Regions from separate parts of the Candidatus Brocadia sinica JPN1 genome, predicted to be linked through region 3. Evidence: riboswitches for the same ligand, from Rfam matches in the RefSeq annotation. Region 3 holds a riboswitch; each other region holds the start of a gene.
The links. Region 3 has a riboswitch for cyclic di-GMP ahead of BROSI_RS08630 (radical SAM/SPASM domain-containing protein). Riboswitches for the same ligand answer to the same signal wherever they lie in the genome.

Region 1 (2,204 bases), 1.7 Mb from region 3:
TCTAGCCAGACAACATGAAGGCCGTCTTTATTGGCAGTCACGGCAGGGAAAAAAGCCCAGCGTGCCTTCTGTGAATCAACCGGTATGGGATTGCTAAAGAACATATCTGCCGAATCTTTCTTCATGAGAAAGACATGTTCATTCCCCGTATCGGTCGGATCATTCTGCGACCAAACAACAAACACCTTCCCATTAAAAATTTTCACCCGTGGATTCCGGCAGTAAACATGAATTTTCGGGTCAGGATTCTGAGAAAAGATGCCGGTCATTATCTGCCCGCGGGCAAACGGAGTGGGAAAGCCAAGGAATTCTCCAACCGTTGGAGCGATATCTCTCAGATAACGTCTCTCAGGGATTTCCAGTCCTGCCGGAGTATCAGGGCCTATGCCCAAAAACAGAACATGACGGCATCCGTGACACATCCCGGCATGCTCCTGAAATCCTCCATATTCATCGTCATGACGGCCATGATCTGATGTAACAATCATGGTTGTCTTATTTGCATAAAACGCATCCCCCTGTATTAACTGCGTCCAAATCTGATAGACCAATTCATCCGCCTTTTTAATTGCCCCGGTGTATGTAACCCAGTCACCGGTGTGTCCGGCTTCGTCAACGTCCCGAAGGTTTACCACTACGAGGTTGGAATGATGCGCCTCTAACTTTGTTTTTAACAGCGCATAGGTGTCAGTATCGTTCCCGCCCTCAAACAATAAACTTGCATAATTAGGGCCATAGGTGGGTTCCAGAGACCAGTCCAGTTGTATATTATTTTTTTTCCCTGTTACAACCAAACAACTCGCCTTCGGTTTACCGGTATGGTACCGAAAATACTCAAAGATGGTTGGCGCTTCGGGACGTACATCGTAAATACCGCCTGATACGACATTGGCAAGATTAGGAGCAACATGCCACTGACCAGTAACAATTGCCATATGGCCGGGGGTTGTAAAAGTGGTTAAATAATCATTGTAGAATTCTGTATATATTGTACCCTGAGGCCGGAGATCATTCCAAATGTGAGGTATGAGATCGTGATCGGCATCTTCAAATGCCTCATTATTCCTCAAACCATCAATAACAACCACAAAAACGTTTTCTGTTGTATAAGCCAGAAGCGGTAAGGAAAATAAAATTACTGCAAAAAAAGTTACTATAGTTATAGCCCTTTGTATTTGCTTTTCCATTTTTCTTTGCTCCTTTCCATGTGAGATTGTGGTTTTCATTGTGCTGATAATGATCCTGAATGTTTTTTTCCGTTGCACATGTATTTACTGCAACAATGACCTAAAACAAAAAAGCCTTACTGCAAAGATTTTTCGTAAACATCTTCGGCAGTAAGGCTGTCTTTATAAACTAATCTCTGGGATAAATGCTTATTTACTAAAGACCCACTACTTTGCGTCCCCTGATCACTCAGGGTTTACCTTTTTCGTGATATCTTCCACTTTGTTGGGTATTTTTACCTGATCAAATGGAAATCGTTTTACTCTATTCAAAATTATTTGTCAAGTCAAAAAATAAATTTATCAAGACGTGAATGAGTCGGATTACCTTTTCAGGGCAATACATGACCGACAATAAATATCGCAAAATTTCTGCTAAGAAATTAATACACACGAGTACATGGAACATTTATTGAAATTTACATTTTGATTTTTCGTTTTTGCATTTATAATAAATTGTATAATTCTTGGCAAAAGAACTGTCTTGGTACACCAAAGAGGCAAAAGTAAACTTCCCTGAAATTCAATAGTTTCTATTACATTTTATTTCTTATCCACTTGCTCGGGAAAAAATGATTTGCATACCCATCATTGCAAACAACCTTGATGATGTTCTCCGGGATATGGAAGATGCATCAAAGTTTGCGGACATTGTCGAATTACGTCTTGACTACATAAAAAATCCAGATCTGAAGCGGATATTGGAAAGGCGAGTTAAGCCTGTGATTGTTACGAACAGACCCGTCAGAGAAGGTGGCAAGTTCGGCGGAAGCGAAGAAGAGAGGATTGCGCTTCTAAAACTCGCTATCCAGTTACAAGCTGATTTCGTCGATGTTGAACATGACAGCATTCAAAATATGCGTGGGGACACGGAGCGCCGTGTCCCTGCGAGTAAAACGAAACTCATTGTTTCCTACCATAATTTTCGTGAAACACCCGATGACCTGACCGTTACTTATCAAAAACTGAGCCGGTATG
Region 2 (2,204 bases), 1.9 Mb from region 3:
CTAAAAAGGTGCTGTGGTCTGGCGATATCAGTCCAGATGCAATGGTATCAAGTTGATTATCCACTACATCTGATAATATTAGTGATGCGATCTTAGCCTTACACATTTTTACTAAACGCCCTCCTTTTACCTGCGAAACATGCTTCCGTACGGCAACTCAAATAAAGCCGACCCACCTCCAGAGATCAGACATATGACAGGATCGCTTTCCCTTGCATCTCTTAAAAGATGAATGATTTCAATTGTGCCTTTTATCCCTGACTCGTCCGGAATCGGATGCCCTGCCATATTAATTTTGACAATCCTGCATGGAGCATCATAACCATATCGTACATTAACAATACCCGCCTTTATCCTTTCCCCCAGCAATTCTTCAAGCGTTACAGCCATGAAACCACTAACCTTGCCAAATCCAACGACATAAATATCCTTATAAGTATTAAGATAATACACCATTTTCCCCATTTTCAGGAAACCACCTGCGAGACAAATATGCCTGCGCATACAAACGTCAGTCTCTACCGCTCGTAGTCCTGCATAAAATATTTCTCGCGCATGTGTCTGTACAGGATTCAATTGCTTCATCATAAAAAGGTAATAGTAAAATTCTAAATAGGCGATAACAAAAAAGGGTTAGGTAACATCCATTACCCAACCCCTTTCGAACAGCAATTAAGGCTTCTGCTATCCCTTAACCGACTGGTGCAAAATCTCCTGTAGGACTGCCATCGTTATTATATATTGTCGGCATGTAGAACGTGTTTTCTGCTGCCTGATCTATCTTCTGGTTGCACTTTGGACATCGCCTGTTGTGAGGGCCCCTGCTAATAAATTTTTTCCCACACATGAGACAACTTCTTTCCGCCTTGTCAGTATAGACATTTTTTAGAGAAAGGTTTTTTTCATTGTATTTTTTTAAGGTTTTACGCTTTGATTTTTCTTTATGCTGGACACTCATCATGAACTCCTCAAAAGGTTAGGAAAAGTAAATTACAATCGATTTACAAAACAAAACTCTGTACAATATTGTTCCAAATATTTATATTTTGACATATTCAATCCACAAACAAAGACAGCCTTACTGCAAAGATATTCTATGAAACATCTTCGGCAGTAAGGCTGTCTTTATATTTTTCCTGTCATAGCAGGAAAATATTTTAAAGATCCTTTACTTTGCGTCCCCTGGTTACCCAGGGTTTGCCTTTATCTGAAAGTATACTATGATTTATTGAAAATAGCTTTTATTTAGCAATTATTTTAATCTTATAACGTTCTATGTCAAGGAAAATATTACAAAGCCGTAAATCGACCTAACCTGCCGGAAAATATGGCCTTACCAGTTTAACCCTTACAAAAATATTTACACTGATGTTTCACCATTCTTCCCGCTTTATAATACACCAGAATTTTCATGAAAAATTATTGTTTTTCCTTGTATTTCAATATATAAAACGTATAATACGTAAACTTGAATTGATGTGAACAGTACTAAATTCATCAACGGGGCGTAGCGCAGTTTGGCTAGCGCGCCTGCCTTGGGAGCAGGAGGTCGGAGGTTCAAATCCTCTCGCCCCGACCACTAAAGCAGCTGCATGATCGCCCCCCCCCTTTCACTTTATACTTATAGATAAATTTTTGGATTAGATCTACGATGCCGTCTCTGCGTGTATTTCAGTTTTACGCTATGCAAAAAAGCTGCGCCTATATAAAATACGACTTACCTATTTTGATTTTTTAGATTTTCCTACTTTTTTTGAAACGGCCTTCTTGACTGCCTTCTTTTGTTTTGGTATAGCCGATGGACGGCAAAGCATGTCGCGTTTGGAGGCAAGCCGACCACATGAATCACAGATGTACTTTAAATTAACGATCTGAGGTGCACATACGTGCCGGGGATCACCAGTTACTGTACCGCAAAATTTGCAACTAACAACCTTCTTGGCGGGTACTGGATTACAAAGGTGACCTTTATTTGTCGTTACCAAACCACATGTCTCACACGTATAAACATTTTCCATAACGCCCCTCTCTTTCTATCCGGTTTGTTCCTGATTGGGTTTATATAACATATCAATGCATTTTACCACATCTTCTTCATTTTGAAAGACTTTTCTGAGAAAGGGAATAGCCTCCTTAACATTCCCTTTTTTTAAAAATACCAAACCAAGATTACCATACGCGGCCATTAGTTGTTCATCTATTTG
Region 3 (2,204 bases):
GCCAGGCTCTGTTTTGCAAAACATTCGCTCTCTCTTTATCCCATCGGTGATATTGCCGATACAGTGTCCATTTCCCGTGTCTGCGCCGATAAGTCTCTCACAGGGATAAATATTTCCAGAAGGTGTGAAGGCGAACTCTCCGGTTCCCATTCTGCAGCGTTCAAGAGGTTTGTATCCTTCGCGCAAAATGGCGGCTATCTTGCTGTCAATTAAGCTGATAAAATGGGGTTTTTGCCGAAGATAATAATCAATATACTGTCTTGATATCTGACCATAAATTTCAGGAAGTAATTCAGCCTCTTTTTTCGACCAGGGCGCCGAAAAATCAGGATTTAAATAGATCCGCTTTAGTCCAAGGGAAGCAAGATATTCCACAACTTGAGGTAAATATTGAAAAGTCTCAGGATGATAAACCGCATTAACAAGAACGGAGGAGAGAACCTCTTTTGCGCGCTTTATCGTGTTCGTAACATCAATTGAACTTCCTTTACCATTTGAAAAGATCCTAAAAGTATCCTGTATAAATGGAGGACCGTCGCAACTTAAGCAGAATCCTATATTGTGTTCATTCAAAAAATCAGCTATTTCATCAGAAAAAATTGTCCCATTGGTTACAACAGTAAGCTCTACCAATGCATTTTTAAATGATGGATGATTTTCTATCAATTCAGTTATTTCTTTCATAAGCTCAAATTCAAGAAGCGGTTCGCCACCGAAGAAACCGATGTCAATCTTTTCTTCAGAAGGAGTATTTTTAAAGACGAAATCAATAATCTTTTTTGCGATGGTTAGGGACATCCTCGTGTCCCTTTTGTCGATGTAACAATATTGGCATCGCATATTACATTGTTGCGTAATACATAGTGTATATTTCATTGTAAATTCCCTTCCCTGTTACCAGGTAATTACACGTCATTCAAATGAAAATAAAAAAGCCTTACTGCAAAGATGTTCATTAAAACATCTTCGGCAGTAAGGCTGTCTCATAAGCAGTTTAAACTGTTTAAACCGCTTAAACGGCTAGCAAGACCCTTTACTTTGCGTCCCCAGATGACTCTGGGTTTGCCTTTATCGATATGTTTTAAAAATTACGTTACGTTATTGGACCACTCGACTATTGAAAAAATGACTTTTTCTGAAATATATTTTTGTTCATTTCAGTAAATCCAGCAAAGGCTGAATTTTATCTGCCATTTTAATGTAAACGCCCCGCACGTTAAGGCACTTTGCTTCCATCAAGGCTGACAGGGAAGGGCGCTATTGTAATTTGCTGAATCTATGCACAACTGAGGCGCAAATTCGATTCCATAGCAGATTGGTAAAAGTTTGCCTCCTCAATTTGCCAATAAATAAAGGGTTCTCGTCCCCATAGGGATCTTCATCCGTTCACTGCCAAATGAAAAGTGTAACAGGAAAATGTTACACTTTTTCAGATAACAAAAAGGCAACTGAATGCATAAATAAAACTGAAATGCCGGGAGGACTCATAAAATCAATGGACTAGCTATCACGGCAGAGAGTTCTCGAGAAGGGTTATACTGTTACACTTTTTGCAACATCTCTGTAACATCAATCTCTGAAATGTTACATCTTCCTGATTTCCCATGACATAAGCTTCTCTCTCTACCAACATCCGAATTTTTGTAATTCTGCATTCCCGGACCACCTGTTAAGATGGGTGACACTTTAGTCCTTTCTGCCGGTATTTCTCTCGTTAGGATTTATCTTTCTGGAGGGGCTAAAAAGGCTCCTCCTTAATTTGATCTACATCGTTTACAATTATTTCCGGTTGACCGTTATACAACTTAAACACACCCTTTACGAAAACAAAATTCTGTTTCATAAGCCCATTGGGAATATCCGAAGGGTCACCCAAATGCCGGATGCGAAGATAATTAATAATTTTGTCATGCCGGGGATTATTTTCAAATACGTATAAATAGAAATATTTTTGAAGCTTAACCGATAGCTCGATGGCCGTACCAGATCCTGCGCCTCTTATATTACTTATCTCACCAAAAACAACCCTCTCTTCCTCACTCCTTGCAGCAACCATCGCCTCCTCGTAATCCAGTCCATCAGGAAGGAATATAAGCCTTTTGTTATCCCTCTTTTCATCTCTGCCCGCCTGGATGTACCTTGCTCGTACCTCCCACCACATCTTAAGCAGGTGATAGGGTCGCGTGGCATCCCCCGCATGGGTT

Region 1: it holds a riboswitch for cyclic di-GMP, as region 3 does, so the genes downstream of both, BROSI_RS16790 (alkaline phosphatase family protein) here and BROSI_RS08630 (radical SAM/SPASM domain-containing protein) in region 3, are expected to answer to the same signal.
Region 2: it holds a riboswitch for cyclic di-GMP, as region 3 does, so the genes downstream of both, BROSI_RS17605 (hypothetical protein) here and BROSI_RS08630 (radical SAM/SPASM domain-containing protein) in region 3, are expected to answer to the same signal.

Annotation. Positions count from the first base shown of each region.
Region 1 covers NZ_BAFN01000001.1:3,671,403-3,673,606, reverse strand. Annotated here, with positions in the region: gene BROSI_RS16790 (alkaline phosphatase family protein) at 1-1,187, opposite strand, end outside; cyclic di-GMP riboswitch class I at 1,331-1,438, opposite strand; gene BROSI_RS16785 (shikimate dehydrogenase) at 1,799-2,204, shown strand, end outside.
Region 2 covers NZ_BAFN01000001.1:3,829,795-3,831,998, reverse strand. Annotated here, with positions in the region: partial or broken gene BROSI_RS17610 (DUF4147 domain-containing protein) at 1-504, opposite strand, end outside; gene BROSI_RS17605 (hypothetical protein) at 692-961, opposite strand; cyclic di-GMP riboswitch class I at 1,107-1,212, opposite strand; tRNA gene BROSI_RS17600 (tRNA-Pro) at 1,502-1,579, shown strand; gene BROSI_RS17595 (hypothetical protein) at 1,722-2,018, opposite strand; gene BROSI_RS17590 (tetratricopeptide repeat protein) at 2,034-2,204, opposite strand, start outside.
Region 3 covers NZ_BAFN01000001.1:1,937,041-1,939,244, reverse strand. Annotated here, with positions in the region: gene BROSI_RS08630 (radical SAM/SPASM domain-containing protein) at 1-876, opposite strand, end outside; cyclic di-GMP riboswitch class I at 966-1,077, opposite strand; gene BROSI_RS08625 (thermonuclease family protein) at 1,739-2,204, opposite strand, start outside.